One region of the Paenibacillus glycanilyticus genome, then DNA from elsewhere that is predicted to be linked to it. Evidence: predicted binding sites of a transcription regulator. Region 1 holds the regulator's gene; the other holds the start of a gene.
What was found. The regulator NrdR, encoded in region 1, represses ribonucleotide reductase genes. The targets are predictions, from matches to a motif close to AACACNATATATNGTGTT.
Positions count from the first base shown of each region.

Region 2: a site for NrdR is predicted at 4,379-4,396, ahead of ACR9FF_RS19615 (adenosylcobalamin-dependent ribonucleoside-diphosphate reductase). Genes of this name have one in related genera too.

Region 1 is NZ_CP195155.1:1,769,602-1,780,116, forward strand. It holds gene ACR9FF_RS07915 (lytic transglycosylase domain-containing protein) at 1-255, shown strand, start outside; gene ACR9FF_RS07920 (alpha/beta-type small acid-soluble spore protein) at 338-550, opposite strand; gene nrdR (transcriptional regulator NrdR) at 668-1,135, shown strand; gene ACR9FF_RS07930 (VOC family protein) at 1,210-1,593, shown strand; gene ACR9FF_RS07935 (SGNH/GDSL hydrolase family protein) at 1,684-3,411, shown strand; tRNA gene ACR9FF_RS07940 (tRNA-Ala) at 3,477-3,552, shown strand; gene ACR9FF_RS07945 (TetR/AcrR family transcriptional regulator) at 4,163-4,795, shown strand; gene ACR9FF_RS07950 (substrate-binding periplasmic protein) at 4,835-5,731, shown strand; gene ACR9FF_RS07955 (amino acid ABC transporter permease) at 5,823-6,467, shown strand; gene ACR9FF_RS07960 (amino acid ABC transporter ATP-binding protein) at 6,487-7,233, shown strand; gene ACR9FF_RS07965 (OsmC family protein) at 7,257-7,679, shown strand; gene ACR9FF_RS07970 (hypothetical protein) at 8,040-8,447, shown strand; gene ACR9FF_RS07975 (5' nucleotidase, NT5C type) at 8,525-9,049, shown strand; partial or broken gene ACR9FF_RS07980 (transposase) at 9,443-9,871, opposite strand; gene ACR9FF_RS07985 (phosphotransferase-like protein) at 10,234-10,515, shown strand, end outside.
Region 2 is NZ_CP195155.1:4,270,247-4,280,761, forward strand. It holds gene ACR9FF_RS19610 (glycosyltransferase family 4 protein) at 233-1,330, opposite strand; gene ACR9FF_RS19615 (adenosylcobalamin-dependent ribonucleoside-diphosphate reductase) at 1,723-4,317, opposite strand; gene ACR9FF_RS19620 (DEAD/DEAH box helicase) at 4,649-6,424, shown strand; gene ACR9FF_RS19625 (YqhG family protein) at 6,421-7,353, shown strand; gene ACR9FF_RS19630 (hypothetical protein) at 7,506-8,396, shown strand; gene ACR9FF_RS19635 (YqzE family protein) at 8,393-8,581, opposite strand; gene ACR9FF_RS19640 (N-acetylmuramoyl-L-alanine amidase family protein) at 8,729-9,439, shown strand; gene ACR9FF_RS19645 (divergent polysaccharide deacetylase family protein) at 9,404-10,231, opposite strand; tRNA gene ACR9FF_RS19650 (tRNA-Leu) at 10,357-10,443, shown strand.

The DNA.
Region 1 (10,515 bases):
AATCGGCCGGATGTCAGTATCGAGGTAGGGGCATGGTATCTGCAGTCCTTGCACAAACAGTTCAAGCAGAATACGGTAGCCGTTATTGCCGCTTACAATGCCGGTCCCGGCAATGTAAAAAAGTGGCTGGATACGGGGAAATGGGATGGCAAGCTGGACACAACGGATCAAATTCCGTATGGGGAAACCCGTCACTATGTACAACGCGTTATTTATTATTATAATAAGTACAAAGATCTTTATCCTGTTATTTAACTTGGACAAGAAGAAGCCTTGGCTGTCCGCCGCTTCAGGACGGAACAGCCAAAGCATCTGTTATACATGACTGATGAAATCATTATTGGCGGCCAGCAAGGGATTGTTCGGCAATTTGCACTAGGCGGCGAGTAATGTTACCCCCGATGTAGCCTGCGTCTTTAGTAAGCAGGTTGCCGTAGTAACCGTCTTGCGACAACGCAATACCCAGCTCTTGAGCGACCTCATATTTCATTTGGTCCAGTGCTGCAGTAGCTTGCGGTACAAGTACTTGGTTGCTGTTGTTCGAGCTCATTGATGTTCACCTCCTTGCGGTTGGTAAATGTATTATGTGCGGAATTCGCAACTTCATTCAGGTAACGACTGGAAATTTCTTAAAAAATAAAAACAGGATTCGGAAGGAGTGAAAAAAATGAAATGCCCTTACTGCGATTTTGCCGGTACGAAAGTGCTTGATTCCAGGCCAGCTAACGAGAACAAGTCCATCCGCAGACGGCGTGAATGCGAAAAATGCAGCCGCCGTTTTACAACCTTCGAGATGATCGAGGAAACACCGCTTATTGTAATTAAGAAGGACGGGAGCCGGGAAGAATTCAGCCGCGATAAAATTTTGCGCGGTCTGATCCGTGCATGCGAGAAGCGTCCCGTCTCGGTTGAACGACTCGAGGTCATCGTCTCCGAAGTGGAGAAGGAGCTCCGGACGACAGCGCTCGCGGAAGTCGAAAGCCGCGAGATCGGCGAGATCGTGATGAGCCAGCTGTACCCGGTTGACGAAGTGGCTTATGTGCGCTTTGCATCCGTGTACAGACAGTTCAAGGACATCGACATGTTCATGAAGGAACTGAACAGCTTGTTATCCAAACATCCAATGAACAATTAATTTTACTGCGTGAATAGTCCTCCCTATACGGGAAGGACTATTTTTGCATCTATGATAAGCCGGGAGTTGAGGGAATGATAAAGATTGAAGCATTGGATCATCTTGTATTAACCGTGGCCAGTATTGAGAAGACGGCAGCTTTTTACGAAAAGGTGCTGAATATGGAGGTCATCGTCTTTGGCGATAACCGAAAGGCGCTGCTATTCGGCCGGCAGAAGTTCAACCTGCATGAAGCGGGTAAAGAATTTGAACCGAAGGCAAGGAACCCGCGTCCGGGGTCTGCAGATTTTTGTCTCGTTACGAAGACGCCGATGGATGAAGTCATCCGGCATTTGGCTGCTTGCGAGGTGCAAGTCGAAGAAGGGCCGGTCGCCCGTACGGGGGCAGTAGGGACAATCGTATCGGTGTATTTTCGCGATCCGGATTTTAATCTGGTGGAAGTGTCGAATTATGCATAATTTCTTCTATAACATCTTTAATTTCTACCGCGCGCGCTCGCTGGGTATCTCTATAATGAATAGAGATACACGGAGCAGGAGGCGATAGATTTGCGGAATAGCAGCTTTACAGGTCCGGCAGCACCTAAAGATCCGAACGAGAAACGAAGCGGATTTTTTATCCTTTACGATACCATAATAGAAGCAAGCTCCCGTCAAGACGGGAAGTTTACGGAAGAGATTTACCTGGAAGGAAGGCTGAGCGAGAAAGCCAAATTTTCCGGTGGCGTTGAGGATGAGGATATATTAGCGCTTCTATCTAGTTGTAATGGGTTCCGCCAGCTGGTACATAGCATGGGAATAACGGTGAACCTTCATGATGACAGCAACCGATCGGACGTATTTTTTAGTCTGGAGAATTGGGGGAAAACAAGCAAATACGAGTCAGGCACCCGGATCCGGATTCCTTGCGAAACAGACGGCTCGGAGAATGTAGTTGTCTTAGCCGATATCGAATGGTCAGCGGATGATGACGTGCCCGGCAAGTTTGCTTTTGAATTTGACCAAGCCGGCGCCCTTGCGACAGTAAGTATAAGGCTGTACCTGAATGATGGATACGAAGTTCCGGAGAAGGAAGTTGAACCACCGGTTGAATTCGGGACGGATGCTTACCGCGGGATGATCGCCAAATCGCTGTTGAATAGAGGCAATACCAAACGGTTAAAAGCCGCTATGGGGAAGGCAAGACGAGGCGAGGATGTCACCATTGCCTATATAGGCGGTTCCATAACGCAAGGAGCCGGGGCGAAGCCGATTCATACGGAGTGTTATTCGTTTAAAGCTTATGAACGTTTTAAAAGGATGTATGGTGAGGCTGGTGCTGACGGTAACCATATTCATCTTATTAAAGCCGGAGTCGGCGGTACGCCTTCCGAGCTTGGAATGATCCGTTATGACCGGGATATTTTGCGGGATGGAGCTTCCGAGCCGGATATCGTTATCGTTGAGTTTGCCGTAAATGATGCAGGGGACGAGACAAAAGGGAACTGTTACGAAAGTCTGGTGCTCAAAGCCCTCAACGCGGCCAACGCGCCGGCCGTTATTTTATTGTTCAGCGTATTTGTGAACGACTGGAACCTGCAGGACCGTCTTTCTCCTGTCGGATGGCATTACGATCTTCCAATGGTAAGCGTAAAGGATGCCGTGGTCGATCAGTTCAAGCTGACCAAGCAAGAAGGGAATGTCGTTTCCAAAAGGCAATTCTTCTACGATATCTATCATCCGACGAATGTTGGCCACACCGTCATGGCGGATTGCTTGTCCTATCTATTCGAAGAGACGGATCGTTCGGTGGAGGATGCAGAAGACATAGTGACCGATAAGCTCCCGGTTATCGGGAATGATTTCGTGGATGTGCGGTTGCTGGATCGGAGTAGCTATGAAGGTGTTGCTTCGGTAGAAGCGGGTGGGTTCGATCAGAGCGACATCGACTTGCATTTCGTTGAGATGGACAGCAATCCCTTCGGAACGCCGCAGTTCCCTCATAATTGGATGCATTCGGCTGAGTCGGGAGAGAGCAGCTTCAGAATGACCATTAATAGCAAGCGCCTTTTACTAGTGTTCAAGGACTCGGGCAGCCCGGATTTCGGCAGTGCCGAGGTCTTGGTGGACGGTCAGTTGGTGGTGACCGCAGATCCTCATGAGATCAATTGGACGCATTGCAATGCCGTTATTCTGTATAACGAGCAGGAGACAAGAGAGCATATCGTTGAGATCAGAATGGCTTCCGGACAGGAAGACAAGAGGTTTACGATACTAGGGTTCGGCTATGTGAAGTGAATGTAAAAAAGACAAGCAAAATGATTGACAGTGTGGAAATGTCTGTGCTATTATTTTGCTAGTCCGGGGCCATAGCTCAGCTGGGAGAGCGCATCGCTGGCAGCGATGAGGTCAGGGGTTCGATCCCCCTTGGCTCCACCATAATAAACAATCAAACCACGTCAATTAGACGTGGTTTTCTGTTTATTATGGTGGAGCCCATATAGGGGGCGAACCCGGGTTCAGTCCGCGCGGACGCAATGAAATGAGAAGGCCACGAAGGCATACTTCTAATGGAGGAGCACGGCGTCTGAATCTACCGCTAAAAGTCATCTTCGATTACGCTTCCTCTATTCAATAAAAGATTCAGACATCCCATGATGAGAAGACGAGCAAAGCGTAGTCGGATCCCCCTTGGCTCCACCATAATAAAATGACTCAAAACCCTTGTTTATCAAGGGTTTTTCTTTATTTTTGGCAAGATGATCATTGGCAGTAAGGTACCTGTTTTCAGTAATAGAACATACGGGTTTTCACCTGGCGTAGATCATGCAATCGTAACGCTGTTTTTTGGATTCTGGTATAAAAAGGATAATGAAGATCTGTTTAATGGTGTGACAGAATGGTAAAACCTAACGATAGAGCAAGCTTTATGCGCTTGCTATCGATTGCGTAACTAAGCAGCGCATAAATGCTTGACAATATCATAGAAAACCTATAGGATTTAATCATTAACTGACTGACTAGTCAATCGGGTGGGGGTGGGAACAGATTGAGCGGAGAGAAAGAAGCCCAAATCAATAGCGAGCGCAGAGAGCATATTCTGCAAATCGCCTTAAAGCGATTTGCCAAGGACGGTTATCACGCTACAAAAATTTCCGATATTGTCGCTGAGGCCGGTGTGGCCCAAGGGACTTTTTACTGGTATTTTAAAAGCAAAGAAGCGATTGCGCTGGAACTTGTGAAAGAGGGAAGGCAAAAGCTGCTTGACGTCATCGGCCAAGGATACCGGAGGGAAGTAGGGTCCGTGCAGGATATGGTACACGCTTCCGAAGCTCTGCTCGAAAGGCTGTTTCGGTTTGCGGAGTCCAACCGGTATTTAATAGAGCTTATTCTTGGCAGCGGTGGAGGCGTTGAAACCATCCGTCATGCGATTGGGGAGACAAGAGCTTCTCTGGAGAATGCCTTTCTTCTGAACATCCGCAGAGCAATCGAGTTAGGGATGCTCCCGGGTTCCATCGATGCCGAGTTCCGTGCCACGATGATTATGAGCTTGATCGAAGGCGTCATTTCACGCTGGTTGCTCGGGTTCGCCCCGCCAGGCAGCGGGATCGAATCCAAAACCGCTGAGCAGCTTGCCGCCGAGACAGCAAGGTTTGAATTTTTTGGTCTGCTTGGCGTTTAGTTTGTACACATACACAGATTAGAGATAGGAGAGAAAAGCATGTTAACCAAAAAGAAATCCAGAAATACTCTGTTCCTAACGTTGTCCGTCTTATTGCTCGTTGTTCTGGCATTGGCCGGCTGCGGTTCTAATAATAAAAGCAATAATGCGCCAACCTCGTCTCCTGCCAATAATGCCGCAAACGGCGGCAGCTCCGCAAATGCCGGAAACGAAGATAATTTATTGAACAAGGTTAAAACGGCGGGCGTTATAAAAGTAGGATTAATGGGTACTTACGCGCCGTACAACTTCTTGAATGACAACAAGGAAATCGATGGTTTTGATGCCGACATTGCAAAAGAAGTTGCCAAACGCATCGGCGTTAAAGTCGAGTTTGCTCCGCAGGAATTCTCGGGACTGATCCCTAGCCTGCAGGCCGGCAAAATCGATGCCATTATAAGCCAGGTTACGATTACCGATGAACGCAAGCAGCAAATTGATTTCACCCAGCCGTACATTACGAATCAAGTTAAAATCATCGTAAAAGAGAATAATAATTCGATCACGAAGCTGGAAGACTTTAAAGGGAAAAATATCGGCGTAGGACTAGGCACAAACGATGAATCCTATCTGCGGAATGAAGTGCTGCCGAAGGTTGGGAGCTTCAAGATCAAAACGTATGACGATGTGATTACTTCCCTGCAGGATTTGAATGCTGGCCGGATCGATGCCACGATCAACAACCTGTATGCCTTGAAACCGATTGTCGATAAAAACGGCTTTAAAATTAAAGCGGTAGGCGATGCGATCAAATCCGACCAGGCGGGTATCGCGGTCCGCAAAAACAATCCGGAATTCCTGGCCGCACTCGATAAAGCTTTGACCGATATGAAAGCTGACGGTACCTATAAGACCATCTTCAAAAAATGGTTTGGGGAAGAGCCATCGGCCGAGTAAGAAAAGTGAAAAGGACAAGGCCATGAGGAATGCGTATTCTGCCATGGCCTTCTCGTTTTAACCAAGGAATCAAAAGGGGATTCAAACGACAATGAATCTGGTATGGGATAACTTGCCTTTCTTGCTTAAAGGCGCTTATTATACGCTGCTTGTTACCGTTATATCCATGTTTTTCGGACTTATTATCGGCTTGGTAGTCGCGATAGCCCGATTAAAGGGTAACCGGCTGATCCGAGGAATCGCCCGCGTATATGTATCCATTATTCGCGGAACACCGCTTCTCGTCCAAATATTTATTGTCTATTACGGGCTTGTCGATTACGGAATTACGCTGGGGCCGCTGACGGCAGCTTACGTGGCATTGAGCATAAACGTAGGTGCCTATCTGTCCGAAACCTTCAGAGGGGCGATTCAGTCGATACCCAAAGGTCAGACGGAGGCCGCTTATGCGACAGGCATGACGGGCTGGATGACGATGAGAAGAATCATTTTGCCGCAAGCGGCCCGGGTGGCCATTGCGCCTATGGGCAATACCTTTATCGGCATGCTGAAGGAGACCGCACTGGTGTCCGCCATTACGGTAACCGAGTTGCTTCGTTCAGCGCAGCTTCTAATCGCCCAATATTACGTCTACATGCCATTTTTCCTTGGGATCGCTGCCATGTATTGGATCATGAGCACGGTGTTCTCGGCCATTCTGAATGCGGTCGAGAAGCAGCTGTCCAAAGTATATTAAGGCTTGAGGTGGAGCAAACATGATTCAAACGACAGGACTGTCCAAGTCTTTTAACGGATTAGAGGTTTTGAAGAGTATTGACTTGCGCGTCGCTCCCAAAGAAATTGTTGTTTTGCTTGGACCAAGCGGTTCCGGCAAAAGCACGCTGCTGAGGAGCCTGAACGGGCTTGAGGAGCTGGACGGCGGATCGCTTGAGGTTAATGGCGTTCGAGTGGAGGCGGGCATGCCTTCCAAAAAGAAACAGGCTAGCTTCCGGGAAATTCGTCGTCACACGGGAATGGTTTTTCAACAGTTTAACCTGTATCCGCACAAGACGGCGCTTGGCAATGTGATCGAATCGCTGATGACGGTGAAGAAGATGAAGAAGGCAGAAGCCGTGAAGATCGGCGAACGATTGCTGGACCGGGTTGGGCTGCTGGTTAAGAAGGACGAATATCCCTCCAGGCTTTCCGGCGGCCAGCAGCAGCGGGTGGCCATTGCCCGGGCGCTGGCGATGGAGCCGGCGATCATGCTGTTTGACGAGCCTACCTCAGCCCTTGATCCCGAACTTGTCGGGGAGGTACTGGAGGTTATGCGCCAGCTGGCCCGGGATGGGATGACGATGGTCATCGTCACCCATGAAATGAAATTTGCCCGCCAGGTCGCTAACCGAGTCGTGTTTATGGACGGCGGCGTGATCGTGGAGGAGCAGGAGCCGGAGATATTTTTTCAGAATCCGAAGTCCGAAAGATCCAGAAAGTTTATCAATCAACTTCAGGAGCATTAAAATACAGAAAGCGGGTAATCATCATGAAGGTCATGACAACTTGGAATGGAAAACGCTTGTTCACATCAGTCGGGGATTCCGGTTATCCGGTAGGAATGGACGCAACGCCGAAATACGGCGGCGACGGCAAAGGCGCGACGCCTATGGAGCTGCTGCTGGCCGGGCTGGCCGGCTGTATCGGCATAGACATCACCATGATTCTGGACTCGTTTCTTGGTCAGATCACTTCGCTTGAGATCGAAGCGGACGGCACCCGAAAAGAGCAGAATCCGACCGGCTTTACCGCCATTGAGCTGATTTTCCGTGTTGAAGGGGAAATTCCGGATTACCGGATTTGGAAAGCCATTGAAATGGGCAAGGAAAAATATTGTGCCGTATCGGATTCGCTGAAAGCCGACATCAGCTACAGATTGATTCTAAACGGTCAGGAAGTTTTCCGGCCTTAACAAAGCACGCCCACCTCTCACCTCCTTCTCGTCTGGCACAAGAAGATAAAAGAAGACAAAGACAAAAAATAAAGTCAATGAAAAATGAGCCTCTAGCATTGCGTCTAAGGCTCATTTTTCGTTCAGGGAGTCATTTATTGACCCCTGATTTTTTGATTTTTCAAAAAATGTACTTTTGCAGGGCTCTCCGTGTTAGGTCATTATTTCATTCGAAAAATATGGATTAGACTAAAATTAAAATTTAGACTGAGAAAAAATAGTTTTAGAATGTTCGTAAACGTCGTTAAGCTAAAGGGATAGTTTAGTTCCAATCTCTTTATGATAAAATAGGAAATAAAAGTGACAAATTGAGGTTGAGAGATGATTAATTCTGCTGAAGAATTTGTTAGGCTAAGGAATAGCGAAAAAATGGATGAGTACCTGAAAGCAGCAGGGGATTTTGCACCTTTTGAGGTTTGGTTAGAAGTAATTAAAATGTACCCTGATATGCGTGAATGGGTAGCACATAATAAATCAATTCCTGTTGAGATAATGGAAATTCTCGCTGACGATGTAGATGAAAGGGTTAGATTTAATGTTGCAACAAAAAACCGACTACCTGAACACTTACAATTAATACTAGCAAAAGACTCAGATAGCTCAGTCAGACAACGGATTGTCTATAATAAAAAAGCGACATTTCAAGCTCTAAGTGTCTTACTAAACGATGAGGACGAAGAAATACGAACATTGGCAAAGAACAGAATTGATGAAGGACGATATAGGTAAGCATTAAGCATTAAGAGCAGTATAGTGGAGTGATAAAAACATGCATAATGGTGTTCAAAGATAGAAGGAGTGGTTATATGCATAGAATTGCAATTGATATGGACGAAGTTATAGCTGATTTTAACCCGAAACATTTACGAGTGTTTAATAGTGATTACAATGAGAATCTGACTGTGAATGACTTGATGGGAACGCGTCTTAGGGAGTTGCGTCCTCAGATGAAGAATGAGATTATTGCTTACTTAAATGACCCTACATTTTTCCGCGATTTAGATGTCATGAAAGATAGTCAAGAAGTAATCAAAGAATTAAGTGAACATTTTGAAGTATTCATTACCACAGCAGCGATGGAGTTTCCATCTTCTTTCACCGCGAAATATGAATGGCTAAAGGAACATTTCCCCTTTTTAGATGAGATGAATTTTGTTTTTTGCGGAGATAAGAGTATTATCCATGCGGATTACCTAATTGATGATAATGTAAGACATTTTCAACGATTTAAAGGTCAAGGAATTTTATTTACAGCACCGCACAATATAAACGAAACAGGATACGTTAGAGTAAACAACTGGTTGGAAATACGGGAGTATTTTCTGAGGTAATTTTGTACTAACTGGGAACGATTTAGTTTTCTCACGAATGCTCGCTTATTCGCAGGATTTCACCCTTGCCAGAATTGCAGAAAGATAGTAAGAGAACCCTTTTGGTAGACTAGGACATTATGAATGCGTAAGGAAATAGAGGGGGAGGTCGAAACCCCATATCCTTCCATATACTGCACGCATTCTCCACACCGCCCCTGGAGGTTTTCACTCCCATGTCTCAACGGGTCTTTGCCCTCTCATTCCTTCGTTACGCCTGTCCAAGGGGTGGAGGCCGGTCTTGCTAACGGTACGGGTCAGTGCCCTTTGGTTCAATGTATCCGGTACTCCGTGCTTTCTTTTGAAATCCCGCGAATAAGCCAAAATTCGTACAACGAAACGGTTAGATAATAATTAAGCAGCTAGCTGAGTGGGCATTGTTTTGTGGGGATTGTAATCTTCCCGGCTTCGGGCCATACCAACGAGAACTCGAGCTAATTTACCGCATAGTTTCATAAGAGATCTCATTTTTTTCATCTTTTTCACCTGTACATTGTGCGCATGTATGGCCTTGAATTCAGGGTTGTTTGCAACTAAACTCATGGTCATCATGAAGATGAAACGTCGAAGTCGAGATCGTCCACGCTTACTAATCTTCATCTGTCCGGTCCATTTGCCCGAGCTTGCTTCTGCCAGGTTGAGACCGGCATGACGCAACAGCGCATTGCCATGAACAAAGCCGCTTAAATCTCCCGCCTCACCAAGAATACCAGCTAATGAAATGGCACTAATCCCTTTGATTGCAAGCATGGATTTAGCAAACGGAATGCGATCCAACACAGCAATACATACTACAAAGCGCCAAACCGAACGCGATGTGGATTTCGGTTGAACAAGTCGATTATGACGCTGTTACGGTAGGCGACCACGTGAGCATTAAGATTCCGAACGGCGGTATTATTAACCGATCTTACCCAGCTCAAACGACGGCGGACGTGGGATTATTACGATAACGGGGAACGATAGTTCAACGAAGACAGGGAGCAGACCGCCGCGGAGCTGTTTCATTTGAAGTAACGGGCAGGATACCGTGATTGAAATATTTATCTAAAAAACCAATTTATAGGTTTATATGTTATGCTGTAAAGGGGCCTTCGCCGTAGTAATAAATTTTTTGAGACAATGAATAAGAGAGGAATACTGAGATGGATAAGGGTAAGATCGTATTTTTAAACGGTGTAACTAGCGCCGGGAAAACTTCTATAGTAGATGCCATTCAATTAAGATCGGATGAATTTTTTTATGTTGTTGCAAATGACCTGTTTGAAAATACAATTGGCGAAAATTATCTACGTGAAAACTACTGGAAATATTTAAGTGATGCAATAATTATGATGTATCATACCGCTAAACTGTTTTCTGATCATGGGAAGAATGTGCTTATCGATGGCATTTTGGTTGAAAGACCTGAGTTAAAACCGCACTAT
Region 2 (10,515 bases), 2.5 Mb from region 1:
CATTAAATTAAGTTATATTCGCTTCCTTTAATAAGTACTGCAGTATTTGCTTCTGATATTGAATACGAGTAGATATTGGTAATTCCAAACTGGTTTCAACTGTAATTGCCTTGGCCTTAATAAGCTGCTTCGCAGCATTCCTTCCTGAACCTGGCAAAGAGCTCAATCGCATCTTGATATTCAAATCGTATCTAAAAGCACTTGCAACAATGCTGCTAAGCTTCTATATGGTTTACGAAGTCCTCTTTTTCTTAGAATTAGATGATGCATGCTTATATACGGTCATTAGCTTATAGGCCATTTTGCTCCAGCTGAACCTCTCGACCGCATCTTTTCTTGCTTGTTTGCCCAATTTCGAAGCTAGATTTTTATCACCCGCTAGCTTCCCAATCCACTCGGCATGTGAATGAGGACTTTTGTATTGTTTAACGAGATACCCGTTCGCCCCATGTCTCACTATTTCTTTAATCCCTCCGATACTGGATGCAACGACGGGGAGTCCAGAGGCCATAGCCTCCACATTGACAAGCCCAAATGCCTCATGTCGCTGTGAAGGACACACGAAGCAATCTGCGTTCTTGTATAGCTGGTGGACTCTATTATGAGGAATCATTCCAGTAAAGCGCGCATTTATACGATATTTTCGTACTAATAATCTAAGGCTATTGATATAATTCGCTTTACCTCCCCCGACGATGATCAATCTTACTTTGGGATATTTTCTTTTCATAATTCCAATTGCCTGGATAATAACCGGTACACCTTTACGTGGAATAATTCGTCCTGCAAACAGGACCTGGAAGGTATCAGACTTCTTTTTTGAGTCATTTGGCTTGAACCGAATGGTGTCCACACCTAGATATACTGTTCTTATCTTAGAGGATTGCTTTGGAAACAAGCGGGATAAATTACTTTTTAATGAGACACTGTTCGCAATAATCAAATCGGCCTTATCCATGCTGGTTGCCACAGCTTTAGTACGTGGAACAAAAGTGAGAGAATGAAGGAAAAGCGAAACCGGAGTTAACGGGAAGGCATGCTTCACTTTAGCCATATAGTGGGGACGATTATCCACTTGTATAATATCATAATGCTTTCCTCTGATATAACGGAGGACCGATGCGATGTATTTCTGTGAACTTCCCGAAGGCACTCGAACAATAGTTAAGTTTCCATGGTTACTAACATTTGGTAAACCTGAACTTTGTCTGCTGACAATCGTAACCTTATGACTTACAGCAAGCTGCTTAGCAATTGCCAGCATACATATTTCAACCGATCCATTGCCCGGAACAGGTAATTGCTCCGGAGCAACCATAAGGATCTTCACTTAACCTCCCCCAGTTCATTTTTAGTGTTTTTGCAATCTAGCTCAATCGATTTCGAGTGAATTAGATAATACCTGCTACTTTAGAAAAATAATTATCTGAGTATGGCTTTAGCTTTTTAGTAATCGCTAAGACAAAGAAAGACAGAAATCAACTCTTCTGCCTTTTACCAAATTGGAGTTGAAATATTTTATTCGTTTGAACTTTATACGACCTCATGTAATGCCTATTTAAGTAAAAATGGGAACAATGACTAACACGTCCATAAATCCGATGCAGATAATCACCTGATATACCGCTTCATATAAAAAGCCCGAATCCGAAGGGATCCGAGCTTTGCTTTGCTAGTATAAGTTGTTGTGTGTGTGTTATCTAACATTTTACTAATTAATTTCTAATTACACTTGCTATAGCCGCAGTTGCTGCATTGCTTGCAGCCTTCGACATTAATCAGCGAAGCCGATCCGCAGGATGGACATAAGTCGCGAGAGGTAACTTCGCCATGTTTATGCGAATCCTCTACGGCAGGTGCTGCAGCGAAAGCCAAGGCTGGAGCCTCTTTTACCGGCTCATATGCAGCTGCCTGCTCATTCGTGCTCTCGATATGAATTTCCAGCGCCTTCGCAACCGCGTCCGCGATGGATTCTACGCGGTTGGCTCCAAAGCCGATGGCTCCGGTTCCGCCAATGCCTTTGAGATGCTTGATCAGGAGCTTCGCTTTGTTGCCGTGATCCCCGTAACGAAGGAACAAGGAGCATACGCGGCCAAGCGCTTCCGCCATCGCGAATACGTCGGAGCCGGCTTTGCCTACGTTCAGGAAGATCTCGCCCGGAATGCCGTTCAGATCGTTAATCGTAATATAGGCCATGCCGAACGGCGTGTTTACTTTGTACGTTGCCCCGCGAAGAATTTGCGGACGGCGCTTGTACTGCTTGTCGAATTCCTGCTCCGCCTGCGGCGATACCTTCGCGTTAAGCGCCGTATTCAGCGTCTCGAGTTTATCTTCTTCTTTTACCGCTTCCGCAGCTGCAGCCGCTTCGACCGCCGCATCCGGCTTCGCGTCTTCCTTCTTCGTCGACAATACTTGAACGTCGCGGCTGCCGTCGCGGTAGATCGTAACGCCTTTACAGCCCAGATCAAACGCCATCTCGTACAGCTCTTTCGTCTCTTCAACCGTAAAGTCGCTCGGACAATTCGCCGTCTTCGAAATCGAGCTGTCGACCCAGCGCTGAATCGCCGCTTGCACGCGAATATGATCCTTCGCCGACAAATTCATTGCCGTTACGAAGTAATCCGGCAATTCTTCGCCCGGATGCGCATCCTTCCATGCCTGCGCGATCGGCACCAGCTGTTTGTCGAAGCCTAGACGGCTTTGACGGAAGTATTCGAAGGCAAAATACGGCTCGATGCCGGTCGACGTCCCAACCATCGTACCGGTGCTGCCCGTCGGAGCCTGCGTAATAACGGTCACGTTACGCATGCCTTTGGCCAGAACCGCTTCGCCTACCTCCGGGAATTCGGACACCATGTTTTTCATAAAGCCGCTTTGCAGAAACTTCTCCGCGTCGAACGCTTCGAACGAGCCTTTCTCCGAAGCGATCTCAGCCGAAGCGAGGTAAGCCTCCCGTGCCATAAAACCGTATATTTTATCGAGGAACAGAAGAGATTCAGGGCTGCCGTAACGGACGCCAAGCTTTATCATAAGCTCGGCCAGCCCCATCGTGCCAAGGCCTACGCGGCGCTCCTTCTTCTGATTCTTCTCATTCTCTTCGAAATGATAAGGAGTTGTATCGATAACGTTATCGAGGAAGCGAACGGACCATTGGGTTACCTTCGCCAGCTCTTCCCAGTTCACGTCATGCTTGCTTTCATCGTAAAATTTGGACAGATTAATCGCGGACAGGTTGCAGACGCCCCAGCCCGGCAGCCCTTGCTCGCCGCAAGGATTCGTGCAAATAATCGGGTTGAAATACCAGCTGTTCGACATTTGGTTGTAATATTCCATAAAGACGACGCCAGGCTCCGCCGACTTCCATGCCGATTCGATAATCGTATGCCATACGTCGCGCGCCCGAACCGTTTTATAATGGATAACCCTCTTGCCAAGCTTCTTCCATGCTTCCAGATCGCCGTTCCACAGCTCGTCGTAATCGGTTTCCTTGGTGTCCGGGAATACAAGCTCCCAATCCAGGTCTTCCTTCACGGCTTTCATAAACGCATTGCTTACGCATACCGACAGGTTCGCATTCGTCACTTGCCCCATCGTTTGCTTGACGGTAATGAAATCAAGCACATCCGGATGCCAGTCGTTAATCATAAGCATAAGCGCGCCTCTGCGGCTTCCGCCCTGTTCGATCAGGCCGGTTGTATAGCTGAACAAGCCCCCCCAGGATACGGCACCGCTGGAGGATCCGTTAACGCCAGCGACAATGGCGCGTCTAGGACGCAGTGAAGACAGGTTAATCCCTACGCCGCCGCCGCGCGCCATAATTTCCGTCATCTCCGACAGAGTCGTCATAATGCCGCCGCGGCTGTCCTTTGGCGAAGGAATAACATAGCAGTTGAACAACGTCAATTCTTCGCTCGCGCCGGCGCCGGCAGCAATGCGGCCGCCAGGAACCAGCTTCCAGTCATCCAGAATGTAACGGAATCTTTCCGTCCAGGCACGCCGCTTCTCTTCGCCTTGCTCGACGCCAGCCATCGCACCGGCCAGACGGTCCCACATCTCTTCCGGAGTCTTTTCTATAGTAAGCGTGAGTTTCTCCACGCTGGATGTCACGGTATCCCCGCTTCTAAGCTTGACGGTCACTTCGTCGCCGCTGCGTCCGATGACTTCCCCAACCTCTTTGGCCGGGAATTTCGGATCATCCTTCGTCAGGACCAGTACGACATCCCCTACTGCGGTATTCTTTGTATCCGCGTTTTTCCAAGCATAGCGGTCCAAAAATATTTTTTCGCTAAGGCCTTCCAATTTCTGAGTCATTGCCATCCGATTGGTCCTTCCTCCCATGTCCCTTATATCGCATACACACCTCTTATCGCATGTGTCGGGCACCATATATTGTGTATACTGCTTATTATACTATACTACATATCGGTATCCACAGTTGTTTTTACCTATTTCGCCGCTTTTCTCCGCTTACATTGGCTATTCTCTTTCTATTGCTTGTCCTTTCGCTAATTTTACTGCTTATTTACTAAGATTTGATGAAAAAGGCCATACTAGTGACAACTATCTCTATTCGCAAAAGGAGCTGCCTATCGTGACCTTTACTATGAATGATCAGGCGAATGTGAATCCCGCCTCAACGGAATCTAATATGGTCCGGCGCAAGCTTCATCCGCTTGTAGACCTGCAATGCGACCGCACCTGGTTCGACGAGCTTCAGAACCGGGTCGCCAAAAATGGTCCTTGGGACGATTGGACGCTCTATCAGCTGACGATGGAAGCCGAGCAGGCCAAGCGGGTCGACAGCTTCGAACAGCTGCAATGCTTGCGGACGCTCCCCTCCTTCGAGCCGATGCCGCATCAAGTGGACACGGCACGCAAAGTTGTTCACGAGATGGGCGGCCGAGCAATTCTCGCCGATGAAGTTGGACTTGGCAAAACGATTGAAGCCGGACTCGTCATCAAGGAATACATGGTGCGCGGACTCGTCCGAAAGGCTCTGATTCTTGTTCCCGCTTCCCTCGTCTTGCAATGGGTGAGAGAGCTGAATTCAAAGTTTGGCATCTCGGCCGTCGCTCAAAAGAAAGAGCATACCTGGCAATACGACGTTGTGGTTGCCTCTATAGATACGGCCAAGCGCGATCCGCACCGCGAGATTATTCTGGGCCAGGATTACGACATGATCATTATTGACGAAGCGCATAAGCTCAAGAACAAAAAGACGACAAACTACCAATTTGCGCTCCAGCTCCGCAAAAAATATTGTCTTCTTCTTACGGCTACCCCGATTCAGAACGATCTGGATGAGTTATATAACCTTATTACGCTGCTTAAGCCCGGCCAGTTAGGTGGTCAAAGCGAGTTCGCAGCCAACTTCGTTGTCGACAAGCGTCTGCCGAAAAACGAAGATCAACTGCAGGATGCGCTGTCCACCGTCATGATTCGCAACCGGCGCGGAGATGGCGGCATATCGTTCACCAAGCGCGTCGTGAAAAATATCCCGCTGGAGCTTTCTTCCGAAGAAAAGGCTCTCTATGACGCGGTTACGGCATTCGTTCGGGACCGATACAAGGAAGACGGCGTCGATATGATGAGTATGCTTCCGCTTGTTACGCTGCAGCGCGAAGTATGCAGCAGCCGGGATGCGGTATTTATTACGCTTGTTAATCTGTTCAAGAAAACGGCTGAGGATTCCCCGATCCGCCCAAAAATCTGGGAGCTGGTTGAATTCATTAAACAGATCAAAGCCAATACCAAAGCTGAGAAAGTGATGGAGCTAATTCAGCAGATTAACGACAAGGTTATCATTTTCACCGAGTACCGGGCATCGCAAGAATATCTGCTTCAATTCTTCCGCTCGCATAACATTTTGGCCGTACCTTACAGGGGCGGCATGAACCGCGGGAAAAAGGACTGGATGATGGATCTGTTCCGCGGCCGCGCCCAAGTGCTTATCGCTACCGAAGCCGGCGGCGAAGGTATCAACCTGCAATTCTGCCACAACATGATCAACTTCGATCTTCCGTGGAATCCCATGCGCGTCGAGCAGCGGATCGGCCGCGTTCACCGGCTTGGACAGAAGGAAGACGTCAAGATCTATAATCTGTGTACGCTCGGGACCATCGAAGAGCATATCGTGAACCTGCTGCATGAAAAAATCAATCTATTCGAGCTTGTCATCGGGGAACTCGATCATATTCTCGAACGGTTCGAATCGGATGCCGGCTCCATCGAACAGCAGCTGGCGCGAATGCTGCTCGAATCCGAAGGAGACGCCGTTCATCTGGAGCAAAGGCTGAATCATCTGGGCTCCACGATATCCAAGCTTCGTGAAGAGAAGGAGACGGATACGCCGGATACGCCGCAAGGACCAACCATCCTGGCACAAATGACCGCGCTAGGCCAGAAAGTCGAGGTGAGACCGTGAATTCGAAGCAGGTCCACAAATACGTACAACGGTTTCTTGAAGCTACCCAATGCTCGATATTGGAGAAGTCGCCTGCTCATTTCACGGTTAAGCTTTCCCCTGCTGCCGACCGTGAACTTACGAACCGTCCCTTCTACTGGAGCTTTGTTGACCGCACGGGCTCCGATCCGGAGACGATGACTTACCTGTTCGTAACGGACAAGGAGAAATACGAGGAGGCGCTTGCTGCTCCGCCGCCAACGCCGGGTCCCGTAACAAACGCCGTGGATGCGGCTTTAAACCGCTCGTTCGGATTCGTAAACAACAATATGGCCAGCGGTATCCGCACGCCAAGGGAAGATCTTTATTTCGGCTCCCGTAAGCTTGAGCAGCTGTTTGGCGCAGCCAAAAACTCCGGCAGCTACGTGAACCTGTTCCAGGAGCCGGAACGGAGGTCCAGCACTCCGTTCCAATCGACACCTTACACCGCATGGCTCGGAGTCAATATGCGTGTCGAATTCGCCTGCGACAGGAAGCGAGAGGAAATTCACAGCTATGGCGTCTCTCTCGCAACGGGACTCGTGATCGAGAACTTCTATGACCGCCTTAAAAATATGAAGCTTACGCCGCGGCTGCCATCGAATATTCATTTGACCCGCAACGGCCTTTCCCACGCCAAGGCATTAGGCGTTATCGAAACTTCGCTTGAACGCAAGCTCAGAAATTACGACTATACCTGGGCTTCCGATGCCGCGGCAAGGCTGGAGGAAGAGCTCGATAGGATCCGGCATTATTACGATCCGATGATCAAACACGCCGAAGAGGATGCCAAGGCAGCCATCGAGGAGCAATTCAACCAACGCCAGACCGAGATCAAATGGCAGTATGAGCCGCGGGTGACGGCTTCCGCCATTAACTGCGGTATTTTCCACTTGGAAGGCATTGAATAGAGACAATCAGACGGCATTCGCAGCAATACGCCAAAAATAGAACAACCGATTGACGTACGCCCGCGACAGGTTCCAACAGCCTTCTGCGGGCTTGTCCAATATAATGAGACCATGTCAGAAACAGATGCAAAAGAAAGAAAGGATGTGCCAGGGTGAAAAAGTGGATTCGACAAACGGTTATAGCCGCATTGGTGGTGTCAACATTCCTTGTCACGGCTCAAAGCCTTCAGGCGGAATCAATGCCGTCCGTAACGGCTCAACAGGAAACGGAGCTTCAATCCGCCGTACGAGGCTGGATGGACGAGCTTGCGAAATTACCGGAGTTCAAAGCGTGGAGTCATGCCGAATTTACCGTGTCGCCTCTTGGACCCGGCACGCATAGCTGGATAGCGATTGTTAAGGATAAAGGTCAACCGGCCGGATATCTGGTTGTTCAGGCGAAGGAAAATGGCGGGTTTGCGCTTGGGGAATACGGAACGGGGGAATACTTGTTTGACCAGACAACGCTGCATCAATCCCTTGCGCAGCTGGAGCTTCTCTCCTCTCTGCCTAATACGAACCAAGCTTTATATATTCATCCGTTACTGGCCGTCTGGGACGTGAACGGTTCAGCGGAAAATACGTATTTGGACGGAATGAGCGGTGAATGGCTGCCCCTGCAAAAAGCAACGTTGGAGAAGACAGCCAAGGCGGAAGAAGGACTTGCCGCACGTTACGCCCTGCAAGGGAACACCTTGATTCAAAGAGCCGTGAAAAGCCGTTCTTTCGATCCGTACAGCGAAATGCCGTGGCTGACTGAGAAACCTATACCAGCTTCCGCCGAGGATACCAGCATCGTGCTCAAAGCGTTAAGCTCCAAGACGCCTCTCCGTTTTACGGTAGAACGCTTTAATAAAGAGATGCTCTATGTATGGTCGGTAACCGGGTATCACAGCTGGGGGGATGGCAATGTCTATGCCGCTCTGGAAACGGATGAGCTCGGCAGCAGCACAAGGTACATTCCCCTCAAGCTTCTTGCCGAGCTCGGTCATTTCTATCGCTAACGTTCCGTACGGCCTTTCCACCATAGCAATACGCTTGCCCCGCCCCATCCGAACCAGCGCGACAGCCAATGCTCCCTTGCAGCCTTGGCTGTCGCTTTGGCTGCTTTTCGTTCATCCCTCGGCGTCTCGATGTAGTTCACAAATTCCACGGTCACGTATTTAATAAGATCATGTCCATTTGCCACTGCCCGATCACCTCTTCGGTTTATTTGTTACTAGAAGTTTGCCCGGATTGTCCAGATCGTAAACATGCATGAGTTTTCCTTCAATTAGCCACGCTATCGATAGCTGCTTTGCACGCAAGTCTTGGCATATTGAAGGAGGAATTCAAATTGTTTGTCATGCGGGTTACCGTTTTTGTGCTTATCGGCTTGCTTAGTCTTGTGCCCCAGCTGTCAGCTGCCGTTCCGGAAAACAAACAGCAAATTGCGCACGCTCCCGAGGACGGTTGGACGATGCCTTCGGCTATCGTGTTGATTGATGCCGGACATGGCGGGATTGACGGAGGCGCAACAGCCGGAAATACCTTGGAAAAGGATATAAATCTGGCCATCGCCCAAAAGCTGTACCTGCTGCTTAATAGTCAAGGCATTCCGGCCGTGCTGAATCGCACCGGTGATTATGCGCTTAGCGAAGAGAACCGGTGGCATGTGAGCAGATCTCGTCACAAGCGCGATTTGTCGCAACGCCGCCAGTTAACGGACGAGATCGAGACGACCATGCTGGTCAGCCTTCACGTGAACTGGACCAAGGACAGATCCAAGCATGGTCCGCTTGTACTGCATCAGTCTACGGGTGAAAGCGCCCTTCTTGCTTTTTGCATACAGGACACGCTGAATAGACAACAGCAAACCGCTTTTTACCCAAGAGAAGGCAAGCCTTTTTATTTGCTGCGAAAGGTCGATCAGCCGGCCGTCATTGTAGAGATGGGCTTTATCAGTCATGAAGGCGACCGTACGATGCTCACCGACCCACGGGAGCAGCTTCGCGTTGCCTCGGCAATCGCCTCAGGGATTCGGCAGTATAAATGGATCACCCGATAACGAAGGAACCAGATCCGACAGCTTGACGAATTGAACTTGGCCGTCTGATTGCATCCCTGGAATGGATGCCTTAAGGACGGCTGCCGTTTTTTTGCCCGGAGGCCCAACATGGCCGATAACGATGCAAGTAGCATGGGATTCCAGATGCTTCTTCGCAATCGTCATTTGTTTCGATACATGCTGCTCCGTATAGACGTCATCAAGAAATACGTTGTTTGCGAGTGCCGGTACGCCAAGCTCCTCCGTTACTTTGGGTACAACCGTTTTGAAAGTCGTACGGCTGTCGAGGAAAAATAATCCCCGTTCCTTGCAGACCGAAAGGACGATACGCATAATCCGTTCGTCAGCCGTAATTTTGGAGCCCATGTGATTGTTCATGCCTACCGCATACGGAACGTTATCAATGGCATCCTCTACCCGCTTCTTAATTTCGGCATCGCTGAGATCAGCGGTAATTGCCCCTGGACCCAGCCAATTTTTTTGCCCTTTATTAGGCTCCATCGGCATATGCACAATAACATCGTGTCCAAGGCGATGCGCTTCTTCGGCATCCTTTTTGGTGGTTGGCATAAACGGCATAATCGCTACCGTAAATTTAACGGGCAGCTGCAGCATCTCATCCGTGCCGTTCATTCCGTTGCCGAAATCATCGATTACAATCGCAAACTGTCTTGCGGACTTCGCTTGTTCTTCCTCTGCGGCCATCGCTTGTCCCGCGCCTGCCGGCATGAATAACACGAGTGCAATGATCCAAATGACAGCTGCTCTTTTTCGTTTGTTCACGTCATACACCCTTTCCCTTTTATCCCCTTCATTGTTTGTCCAACGGAGGAAAAATATGCTGAATTTTGCAACTTTATTGGATGGGTTGACGAATGAAACCCGTACATGCTACCATAAGTGACGTAATAAGGCATGCGGTCGTGGCGGAATTGGCAGACGCGCTAGATTCAGGTTCTAGTGGTGTAACAGCCGTGGAGGTTCGAGTCCTCTCGACCGCACCATGCATAAAGGGTTCCAGCGCATGAGCTGGAGCCTTTTTCTTTTGTCTTAACTATTTCTAAATAAACAGCTTG